DNA from 2 places in the Pseudomonas sp. BN515 genome. Region 1 is predicted to be linked to the other one. Evidence: predicted binding sites of a transcription regulator. Region 1 holds the regulator's gene; the other holds the start of a gene.

Region 1 (5,568 bases):
AGTCCTCCTTCCTCGAAGGCGCCCTGGGCCAGCGTCTGTTCCCCGAGTGGCTGTCCATCGACGAGCGCCCGCATATCCCGCGCGCCATGGCCAGTGCCGCCTTCGACAACGACGGCCTGGCGACCTACGCCAAGCCCTTCGTCGAGAAAGGCGAACTGGTTTCCTACATCCTCGGCACCTACTCCGGGCGCAAGCTGGGGTTGCCCAGCACGGCCAACGCCGGCGGCGTACACAACCTCTTCGTCAGCCACGGCCAGGAGGACCAGACAGCGCTGCTGCGGCGCATGGGGCGCGGACTGCTCGTGACCGAGCTGATGGGGCAGGGGCTGAACATGGTGACCGGGGACTATTCCCGTGGTGCCGCCGGATACTGGGTGGAGAACGGAGAGATCCAGTTCCCGGTGCAGGAAGTGACCATCGCCGGCAATCTCAAGGACATGTTCCGCCAGATCCTCGCCGTGGGCAGCGATCTGGAACTGCGCGGCAACATCCGCACCGGCTCGGTGCTCATCGAGAAAATGACGGTGGCCGGTAGCTGAGGCTGCCTGTTTCCAGAACGAAAAACGCGCCCAGATGGGCGCGTTTTTCATTGGAGCAGATGACGGTCATTCACCTTCGTCGAACTTGTTGTTGATCAGCTCGATCAACGCATTGAGGGCGTCGTCGTCCTGATCGCCTTCCGTGTGCAGGTGAATGGGAGTGCCCTTGCCGGCGGCCAGCATCATCACGGCCATGATGCTCTTGCCGTCCACCAGGCTCTCGGGAGTGCGGCCCACGCGGATCTGACAAGGGAAGCGACCGGCCACCCCGACGAACTTCGCTGCGGCCCGGGCGTGCAGGCCGAGTTTGTTGATGATGGTGATCTCGCAGGCTGGCATCGCGTTTCCAATCCTTCTAACTGAGGTCGCGGTGGCGAACCTGGACATTCTTCAAACTGGGTTTCAGCGCCGCCCCCAGACGCTCGGCAACATAGACCGAACGGTGGTGGCCCCCAGTGCAGCCAATGGCGATCGTGACGTAGGCGCGATTGCTGGCGGCGAAGCGCGGCAGCCATTTGCTCAGATAGCCGAGGATATCCTGATACATCTCTTCGACATCCGGCTGCCCGGCGAGGTACTCGGCGACAGCCGGCGCGAGTCCCGAATGGTCCCGCAGCTCCGGCTTCCAGTAAGGGTTTGGCAGGCAGCGCACGTCGAACACCAGGTCGGCGTCGACCGGCATGCCACGCTTGAAGCCGAAGGACTCGATCAGGAAAGCAGTGCCGGGTTCGGGCTGATTCAGCAGGCGCAGCTTGATGCTGTCGCGTAGCTGATAGAGGTTGAGGTGCGTGGTGTCGATCTTCAGGTCGGCGAGATCGGCGATGGGCGCCAACAACACTTCCTCGTCCCGGATGGCTTCGGCCAGGGAGCGGTTGTCATTGGTCAGTGGGTGGCGCCGGCGCGTTTCCGAGAAGCGCTTGAGCAGCGTGTCGTGGTCGGCATCGAGGTACAGCACGTCGCACTTGATGTGGCGATTGCGGGCCTCGCTGAGCAACTCGGGAAAACGCTGCAGCTGGCTGGGCAGGTTGCGTGCGTCGATGGACACGGCGACCTGGGGTTCCAGTAGCTCGGTGTGCAGCAGGGCCCGTTCGGCAAGTTCGGGAAGCAGGCCAGCGGGCAGGTTGTCGATGCAGTAGAAACCGTGGTCCTCGAGAACATCGAGGGCGGTACTCTTGCCCGACCCGGAGCGGCCGCTGACGATGACCAGGCGCATGGAAGAACCTTAGCGTCCGCTCTGCACGTCCACTACCACCTGGTAGAGGCTGGTGCTGTCGGAAGCCTGGCGCAGGCGCTCGCGCACATCACTGCGGTCGAGCATGCTGGCGATCTGGCGGAGCAGTTCAAGGTGTTCATCGGTGGCAGCTTCGGGGACCAGCAGCACGAACAGCAGGTCAACCGGGGCGCCGTCGATGGCGTCGAAATCGACTGGAGCGTCAAGGCGCAGCACGGCACTGATGGGCGACGTGCAGCCAGTGAGGCGGCAGTGGGGAATGGCGATGCCGTTGCCGAAACCGGTGGAGCCGAGTTTCTCCCGCGCTACCAGGCTTTCGAAGATGTCCTGGTTGTCGAGGTCGGGAAGGTCGCGAGCGACCAGCTTGGCGATCTGTTCCAGTACACGTTTCTTGCTGCCACCCGGCACGTTCACCAGGGAACGGCCGGGGGTCAGGATTTGCTCAAGTCGGATCATAGAGGAGGGGTCAGCGGGCGGTGGCACCCTGCTGGCGGTTTAGTTGCTTTTCCTTGTGCTTGATCAGTTGGCGATCAAGCTTGTCGGTAAGCAGGTCGATGGCGGCGTACATGTCTTCATGCTCCGCGTTGGCAACGACTTCGCCGCCGGCGATGTGCAAAGTGGCTTCGATTTTCTGTTTGAGTTTTTCGACCTGCATGATCACCTGAACGTTGGTGATTCGGTCGAAGTGGCGCTCCAGACGGTCGAACTTCTCGACAACGTAGTTGCGCAGGGCGTCGGTCACATCCAGTTGATGTCCACTGATGTTGACTTGCATACCGCTTTCTCCTTATTGCCCGTGTATAAGAGACAGGCTAACGGGCCTGCCACCGGAACACTTTGGCGTGGGTCAATTTCCGCGTCACATCAGTCGCTTTCGTTCGCTGGAAGGGGCAATCCCAAGGGATTCGCGATACTTGGCTACTGTGCGACGGGCCACTTGAATGCCCTGTGCTTCCAGTAAACCAGCGATCTTGCTGTCGCTCAACGGCTTTTTCGGATTTTCCGCTGCGACCAGTTTTTTGATGATGGCGCGGATTGCGGTAGACGAGCATTCGCCGCCTTCCGAAGTACTTACGTGGCTGGAGAAGAAGTACTTCAGCTCGTAGATTCCGCGGGGAGTGTGCATGTATTTCTGGGTGGTCACGCGCGAGATGGTGGACTCGTGCATACCCACGGCTTCGGCGATGTCGTGCAGGACCAGAGGCTTCATCGCCTCGTCGCCGTATTCGAGGAAACCGCGCTGATGCTCGACGATCTGGGTGGCGACCTTCATCAGCGTCTCGTTGCGGCTCTGCAGGCTCTTGATGAACCAGCGCGCTTCCTGAAGCTGATTGCGCATGAAAGTGTTGTCGGCGCTGGAGTCGGCGCGACGGACGAATCCGGCATAGTGCGGATTGACCCGCAGGCGCGGTACGGCTTCCTGGTTCAGTTCCACCAGCCAGCGTTCGTTGTGCTTGCGGACGATCACATCCGGCACCACGTATTCGGGTTCGCTGGCTTCGATCTGGGAGCCGGGGCGCGGATTAAGCCCCTGGATCAGTTCGATGATCTGGCGCAGTTCGTCTTCCTTGACCTTCATGCGGCGCATCAGCTGGCTGTAATCGCGACTGCCGAGCAGGTCCAGGAAGTCACCGGCCAGGCGTTGGGCCTCGGCCAGCCAGCGAGTGCCCGGAGGCAGCTGGCGCAATTGCAGGAGCAGGCACTCGCGCAGGTCGCGGGCGCCAACGCCGGCGGGTTCGAATTGCTGGATGCGATGCAGGACGACTTCGACTTCGTCCAGCTCGATGCCGAGCTCCGGATCGAAGGCTTCGACGATCTCGGAAAGAGACTCTTCGAGGTAACCGTCGTTGTTGATGCAATCGATCAGGGTGACCGCGATCAGGCGGTCGGTATCGGACATGGGCGCCAGATTGAGTTGCCAGAGCAGGTGGCTCTGCAGGCTCTCGCCAACCGAAGTGCGCGACGTGAAATCCCACTCGTCGTCATCGTTGGTCGGCAGGCTGCTGGCGCTGGTCTGGTAGACGTCTTCCCAGGCCGTGTCGACGGGGAGTTCGCTGGGGATGCGCTCGTGCCACTCGCCATCTTCCATGGCTTCGGCATTGGTCTCGACGCTGGACTCCTGAAAGCTGGTTTCCTGGCTGCCGGAATTGGGCTGCTGGTCGCCTTCGGCCATGGGGTCAGAGGTGTCGAAATCGTCGCCATCCTCCTGCCGCTCGAGCATCGGATTGGACTCGAGCGCTTCCTGGATCTCCTGCTGGAGGTCCAGGGTGGAGAGTTGGAGCAGGCGAATGGCCTGTTGCAGCTGCGGGGTCATCGTCAGCTGCTGGCCCATCTTGAGGACTAGCGATGGTTTCATGGCAGAGGGCTTAGCACCTTATTCGCCGGCGCTCGCGCGCCATCCACTACAGGGCGCCGGGGCGCCACCAGGAAGCAAATTATATGCCTGACCTTGAAGGATTTTCCTAGCCCGCGCAACCCGTCTTGTAGGCGTGGTTGCGGGAAACTACAGGCGGAACTCGTGGCCCAGGTAGACTTCCTTCACCAACTGGTTGGCCAGGATGGCTTCCGCATCACCTTCGGCGATCAGTTGTCCGTCACTGACAATGTAGGCGGTCTCGCAGATGTCCAGGGTCTCGCGGACGTTGTGGTCGGTGATGAGTACACCGATCCCCTTCGCCTTGAGGTGATGGATGATCTGCTTGATGTCGCCGACGGAAATCGGGTCCACGCCGGCGAAGGGTTCGTCCAGCAGGATGAATTTGGGGGCCGTGGCCAGCGCGCGGGCGATTTCCACACGACGACGCTCGCCACCCGACAGACTCATGCCGAGGCTGTCGCGAATGTGGCTGATATGAAATTCCTGCAGCAGGCTTTCCAGCTCTTTGCGGCGTGCGGCGCGGTCGAGATCCTTGCGGGTCTCGAGGATCGCCATGATGTTGTCCGCCACGCTGAGCTTGCGGAAGATCGAGGCTTCCTGCGGCAGATAGCCGATGCCGGCACGGGCGCGGCCGTGCATCGGCTGGTGGGTGACGTCCTGCTGGTCGATCAGGACGCGTCCCTGGTCGGCCTTGACCAGGCCCACGATCATGTAGAAGCAGGTGGTCTTGCCCGCGCCGTTCGGGCCGAGGAGGCCGACGATCTGACCGCTGTCGATGGACAGGCTGACGTCGCGGACCACCTGGCGGCTCTTGTAGCTCTTGGCCAGGTGCTGGGCTTTGAGAGTCGCCATTACTGTGCTTTCTGCTCTTTCTTCTTCGGCTGGATGACCATGTCGATCCGCGGACGCGGAGTGGTCACGTTACCGCCGGTGGCGCGGCCTGCGTTCACGATCTGGCGCTGGGTGTCGTAGACGATCTTCTCGCCTTCGAACGTGTTGCCTTCCTGTACGACCTTGGCCTGGTCGAGCAGGATGATGCGCTCATTGGCGGCGAAGTACTGGATGGTCAGGCCGTAGGCCTTGACGATCTGCTTGTCGACTGATGGCTTCTGCTCGTAGTACGCGGGCTTGCCGACCGAGGTGAAGACCTCGACGTCGCCATTGGCGTCCTGAGTGATGGTAACGGTGTCGCCGGTGATCTTGAGGGTGCCCTGGGTGATCACGACGTTGCCGCGGTAAACCGCGACGCCCTGCTTGTCATCGAGCTCGGCGCTATCGGCCTGTACGCGAATCGGCTGGTCGCGGTCCGTGGGCAGTGCCCAGGCGGCGGCACTTCCGAGTGCGGTGCCCAGGCTGAGCAATAGGGGGAGGGTATTAACGAACCTCATGCTGGCCTCTTACGTTGGACTGCAGGAGCATCC
Region 2 (5,568 bases), on a different contig from region 1:
TCGGCGTCTTCGAGGAGCTGGCGTTCATTATCCATGGCGGTCTCGCGGGAGGGAGAGAGTGCTCCTTACCTTAGCGGGACCGCGCGAACGCCAGCAGATACACCTGACGGCATACAGTTGCGCTGGGCTCGGGCCTCAATGGCCGAGCATGTCGTGCATTGCGATGATCTGCTCAGCAACCTGGATCAGCTTCTGCTGGCGGCTCATGGCCTGGCGGCGCATCAGCGTATAGGCCTCTTCTTCGCCGCAATGCTTCATCTTCATCAACAGGCCTTTGGCCAGTTCGACGCGCTTGCGTTCGGCCAGTTGCTGGTCGCGGGCGTTGAGCTGGGCGCGCAGCGCCTGGTCGGCCTCGAAGCGCGCCATGGCGACGTCGAGTATCGGTTGCAGGCGGTCGGTCTGGATGCCTTCGACGATGTAGGCGCTGACGCCGGCCTGGATGGCCTGGCGCATGACCTTGGGGTCGTGCTCGTCGGTGAACATGACGATGGGGCGGGGCTGGTCGCGGCTGACCAGCACGACCTGCTCCATCACGTCGCGGCCAGGGGATTCGGTATCGATCAGCACCACGTCCGGGCGGACGGCTTCGACGCGGGCCGGCAGGTCGATGGTCAATCCGGACTCGTCGATGACTTCGAAGCCGGCTTCCACCAGGGCGGTCTTGAGGCGCCCGACTTTCTTTGCGGTGTCGTTGATCAGCAGGATGCGCAACATGGTGGCGGTCTTCCCCAGCGGCTACAGGGCAATGGCGCGGGCGTGGCCGGCCAGGGAATGGATCGGGAAGCTCCGAGCATAGGCGACAGGGTCGCTGCCGTCCCAGAGGCGACCGTCGATCAGGGTGGCGCTGCGCATTAGGTCGGGGACCGGGATATCGAGCGCTTCTGCTGCGTCGCGGTAGATGTCCAGACGTTGCACGCGTCGGGCAATGGCCAGGTAGTCCGGGTCGTCCCGCAGCAGGCCCCAGCGGCGGAACTGGGTCATGAACCAGATGCCGTCGGAGAGGAAGGGCATGTTCACCTGGCCGCCGTCGAAGAAGCGCAGCGGGTGCTGGTCCTCCCAGGCATTGCCGAGGCCATCCTGGTAGTGCCCGAGGAAGCGTGGCTCCACGGCCGATAGCGGCACGTCCACGTAATCGCTGCCGCTGATGAGCCGGGCCGTGCTACGGCGGTTTTCCTCGCTGGCATCGATGAAGCGGCTGGCTTCCAGGACTGCCATGGTCAAAGCGCGGGCGGTGTTGGGGTATTGCTCGGCGAACTCGCGAGTGACGGCCATGACCTTTTCAGGGTGATCGGGCCAGATCATCTGGCTGGTGGCCAGGGTGAAGCCCTGGCCCTGGTCGACCGCCAGTGCACCCCAGGGGCCGCCGGCGCAGAAACCGTCGATACGTGCTGCCTTGAGGTGGGCGACCATCTGCGAGGGTGGGACCACAACTGTGTCCACGTCCCGCAGTGGGTGGATGCCCTGGGCCGCCAGCCAGTAGTTCAACCACATGGCGTGGGTGCCGGTGGGGAAGGTCTGGGCGAAGGTCAGGCGCGCACCGCCATGGTGCACATGATTGGCCAGCGCCTCGGAACTGGTCACGCCAATGCGCTTGAGTGGTTCGGAGAGGTTGATGGCCTGGCCGTTCTGGCAGAGCCCCATGAGGATGGCCATCTCGGCGTCGGGGCCACCGATGCCCAGTTCAATGCCATAGACCTGCCCATAGAGCGCCTGCGCGGCATCCAGTTCGCCAGCGAGCAGTTTGTCGCGCAGGGTGGCCCAGGACGACTGGCGATGGAGGTCTAGGGTCAGTCCATATGGCTGCGCGAAGCCCTGGGTGGCGGCGACTATCAGCGAGGCCGAGTCGGTCAGGGGCATGAAGCCCAGGTTGAGCACGCACTTCTCCGGGGCGTCGCTGCCTGCGACCCAGGCCAGGTTGTCCGGGCGCGTGGTGTTCTGCTTGTCCGTCATGTCGATTGCCACCTATCAGCAAAATGGCGTCGATCCGGTGTGTCCGGAGTCGACGCCATTGTCATCAGCCCGCTCCGCCGTTGGAGCGCGCCTCGTTGTTGCTGTTGAAGCAAGCGATATGCCAGTGACGCAAAAAAGAGCCCCGCAATGGCGGGGCAAGATTCGGAGGCCGGAGCTACCTCAACGTTCGATGATCTGCTTCACCTGGTTTTGTGGAATCTGCTGGGTCCGGCCTTCATGGTCCTCGAATTCGAGCATGCCGGTGTCTCGATCCAGTTCGGGTTTTTCGTCGGTGGCGATGAGTTGGCCGTCTGTCGTGGCGATCAGGTATTCACTTGAGCAGCCTGCCAGGCCAAGGGTGCAAGTGAGGATCAGGAACCAGGTTTTCATGGAGGCCTCCCCCCGTTATGGAGTTCATATCTGCAACATAGCTGCTGAAGGGGTGCCTGCAAGTCGGTTCGATGGGAATGCGGAAAGGCCTGTGATGCGGATTGCAGAAAAGAAAAAGCCCCGCACGAGGCGGGGCTTTCTCATTACCGAGCTACCGATGGGGCCTTAGGCCTGGACCACCGGGATCTTGGCGTTTGCAGCGGCTTCCTTGTACTCGGCGATCTGGTCGAAGGACAGGTAGCGGTAGATATCGGCAGCCATGCTGTCGATGTTCTTCGCGTATTCCATGTACTCCTCGACGGTCGGCAGTTTGCCCAGGATGGAGGCAACGGCCGCCAGTTCGGCGGAGGCCAGGTAGACGTTGGTGGCGTCGCCCAGGCGGTTCGGGAAGTTACGGGTGGAGGTGGAGACCACGGTGGCACCGGTCTGTACGCGGGCCTGGTTGCCCATGCACAGGGAGCAGCCCGGCATTTCCATGCGCGCGCCGGCCTTGCCGTAGATGCCGTAGTAGCCTTCTTCCGTCAGCTGGTGCTGGTCCATCTTGGTCGGCGGGGCCAGCCACAGACGGGTCGGGATACCACCCTTGACCTTGTCGAGCAGCTTACCGGCAGCGCGGAAGTGACCAATGTTGGTCATGCAGGAGCCGATGAACACTTCGTCGATCTTGTCGCCGGCCACGGTGGACAGCAGGCGGGCATCGTCCGGGTCGTTCGGCGCGCAGAGCACAGGCTCTTTCACGTCGGCCAGGTCGATTTCGATGACGGCGGCGTATTCGGCGTCCTTGTCGGCTTCCAGCAGTTGCGGCTTGGCCAGCCAGGCTTCCATCGCCTGGGCGCGACGCTCCAGGGTACGGGCGTCGCCGTAGCCTTCACCGATCATCCAGCGCAGCAGGGTGATGTTGGACTTCAGGTATTCGGCGATGGCGTTTTCCGGCAGCTTGATGGTGCAACCAGCAGCGGAACGCTCGGCCGAGGCGTCGGACAGCTCGAAGGCTTGCTCGACGGTCAGGTCGTTCAGACCTTCGATCTCGAGGATGCGGCCGGAGAAGATGTTCTTCTTGCCCTTCTTCTCGACGGTCAGCAGGCCAGCCTGGATGGCGTAGTAGGGGATGGCATGCACCAGGTCACGCAGGGTGATACCGGGCTGCATCTTGCCCTTGAAGCGCACCAGAACGGATTCCGGCATGTCCAGCGGCATGACGCCAGTGGCGGCGGCGAAGGCTACCAGGCCGGAACCGGCCGGGAAGGAGATGCCGATCGGGAAGCGGGTGTGGGAGTCGCCACCGGTGCCGACGGTGTCAGGCAGCAGCATGCGGTTCAGCCAGCTGTGGATGATGCCGTCGCCCGGACGCAGGGACACGCCGCCGCGGGTCTTGATGAAGTCCGGCAGGGTGTGGTGGGTGTTGACGTCGATGGGCTTCGGATAGGCAGCGGTGTGGCAGAAGGACTGCATCACCAGGTCGGCGGAGAAGCCGAGGCAGGCGAGGTCTTTCAGCTCATCGCGGGTCATCGGGCCAGTGGTGTCCTGGGAACCGACGGTGGTCATCTTCGGCTCGCAGTAGGTGCCCGGACGGACGCCTTGGCCTTCGGCCAGACCGCAGGCGCGGCCAACCATCTTCTGGGCCAGGGTGAAGCCCTTGCCGCTGTCGGCCGGCGATTCCGGCTTCTTGAACAGGTCGGAAGCACCCAGACCCAGCTCGGCACGGGCCTTCTCGGTCAGACCGCGGCCGATGATCAGCGGGATACGGCCGCCGGCGCGGACTTCGTCCAGCAGGACCGGGGTCTTCAGTTCGAAGGTGGTGACGACTTCGCCGCTGTCGTGGCGAACGACCTTGCCTTCATAGGGGTATACGTCGATGACGTCGCCCATGGCCAGGTTGGTGCAGTCGAATTCGATCGGCAGGGCGCCGGCGTCTTCCATGGTGTTGTAGAAGATCGGGGCGATCTTGGTGCCGAAGCAGAAGCCGCCAGCGCGCTTGTTCGGAACAAACGGGATGTCGTCGCCGAAGAACCACAGCACCGAGTTGGTGGCGGACTTGCGGGAGGAACCGGTACCCACCACGTCACCTACGTAGGCAACCGGGAAGCCTTTGGCCTTCACAGCTTCGATCTGCTTGAGCGGGCCGATCGAGCCAGGCTGCTCGGGTTCGATACCGTCGCGAGCCATCTTCAGCATGGCCAGGGCGTGCAGCGGGATGTCAGGGCGCGACCAGGCGTCAGGAGCCGGGGACAGGTCGTCGGTGTTGGTTTCACCGGGCACCTTGAACACGGTCAGGGTGTACTTGTCGGCGATGGCCGGACGGGCGGTGAACCACTCGCCTTCGGCCCAGGACTGCAGTACAGCCTTGGCGGAAGCGTTGCCCTTCTTGGCGCGCTCGGCGACGTCGTGGAAGGCGTCGAACATCAGCAGGGTGTGCTTCAGTTGTTCGGCGGCGACGGTGGCCAGTTCGGCATCGTCCAGCAGCTCGACCAGGGTGGCGATGTTGTAGCCGCCCTGCATGGTGCCCAGCAGTTCGGTGGCGCGAGCCTTGTCGATCAGCGGGGAAGTGGCTTCGCCCTTGGCGACAGCGGAGAGGAAACCTGCTTTGACGTAGGCAGCTTCATCCACACCCGGCGGAACACGATTGGTGATCAGGTCGAGGAGGAAAGCCTCTTCGCCGGCCGGGGGATTTTTCAGCAGCTCGACCAGGCCTGCAGTTTGTTCGGCGTTCAGCGGCTGGGGTACGACCCCTTGGGCGGCACGCTCTTCTACGTGTTTGCGATAGGCTTCAAGCACAGTTTTACCCTCATCAGTGGCCCTGGAATCGTCCAGGGCGCTCATCCAGGAATCCGCCGAACGCATGCGCCGCACAGCTTTTTGGGCTGTCTGGCCATGGTTTCGGCGGCCTCCATCGAGAAGCTGTTTTCAAAGTTTTACGCCGGAAGGAAGGCCTGATGAGGGCTGGCGGCGGACATCCCGGGCGGGATGCCCAGCGCCATTATTTCCTGCCGGATCGACTGTGCTCGTGACGCTTTGAAAACAGCTTCCAACGGATATCGGCGCCTAAAATGGCGGGCCGATTCTAAAGGAAAGGCTCGACAAAGTTAAGACGGAATCCCTATTTCCCTGAGCGTGACCCTGATTAGACAAAGGGCTAAGATGGCCGGCCTGTTTTACCTGCCGAATTCGCCTCCTCATGTCCAACCAGCGCATCAAGACGCCTTGCGTCGGCCTCTGCTCAACCGTCTA

The links. The regulator sigma-54, encoded in region 1, starts transcription at its own class of promoters, with help from an activator protein. The targets are predictions, from matches to a motif close to ANTGGCATNNANNTTGCTNT.
Region 2: E8E91_RS18555 (CmpA/NrtA family ABC transporter substrate-binding protein) is a predicted target of sigma-54. The motif match lies at 2,057-2,076, and genes of this name have one in related genera.

What each region holds. Positions count from the first base shown of each region.
Region 1 is NZ_SSOH01000011.1:225,816-231,383, reverse strand. Features, by position in the region: gene pmbA (metalloprotease PmbA) at 1-539, shown strand, start outside; gene E8E91_RS02325 (HPr family phosphocarrier protein) at 606-878, opposite strand; gene rapZ (RNase adapter RapZ) at 895-1,752, opposite strand; gene ptsN (PTS IIA-like nitrogen regulatory protein PtsN) at 1,762-2,226, opposite strand; gene raiA (ribosome-associated translation inhibitor RaiA) at 2,237-2,545, opposite strand; gene E8E91_RS02305 (RNA polymerase factor sigma-54) at 2,630-4,126, opposite strand; gene lptB (LPS export ABC transporter ATP-binding protein) at 4,274-4,999, opposite strand; gene lptA (lipopolysaccharide transport periplasmic protein LptA) at 4,999-5,535, opposite strand; gene lptC (LPS export ABC transporter periplasmic protein LptC) at 5,522-5,568, opposite strand, start outside.
Region 2 is NZ_SSOH01000072.1:111,003-116,570, reverse strand. Features, by position in the region: gene E8E91_RS18565 (pyridoxal-dependent decarboxylase) at 1-35, opposite strand, end outside; gene E8E91_RS18560 (ANTAR domain-containing response regulator) at 136-714, opposite strand; gene E8E91_RS18555 (CmpA/NrtA family ABC transporter substrate-binding protein) at 736-1,950, opposite strand; gene E8E91_RS18550 (YgdI/YgdR family lipoprotein) at 2,131-2,340, opposite strand; gene acnB (bifunctional aconitate hydratase 2/2-methylisocitrate dehydratase) at 2,506-5,115, opposite strand; gene E8E91_RS18540 (DUF1289 domain-containing protein) at 5,516-5,568, shown strand, end outside.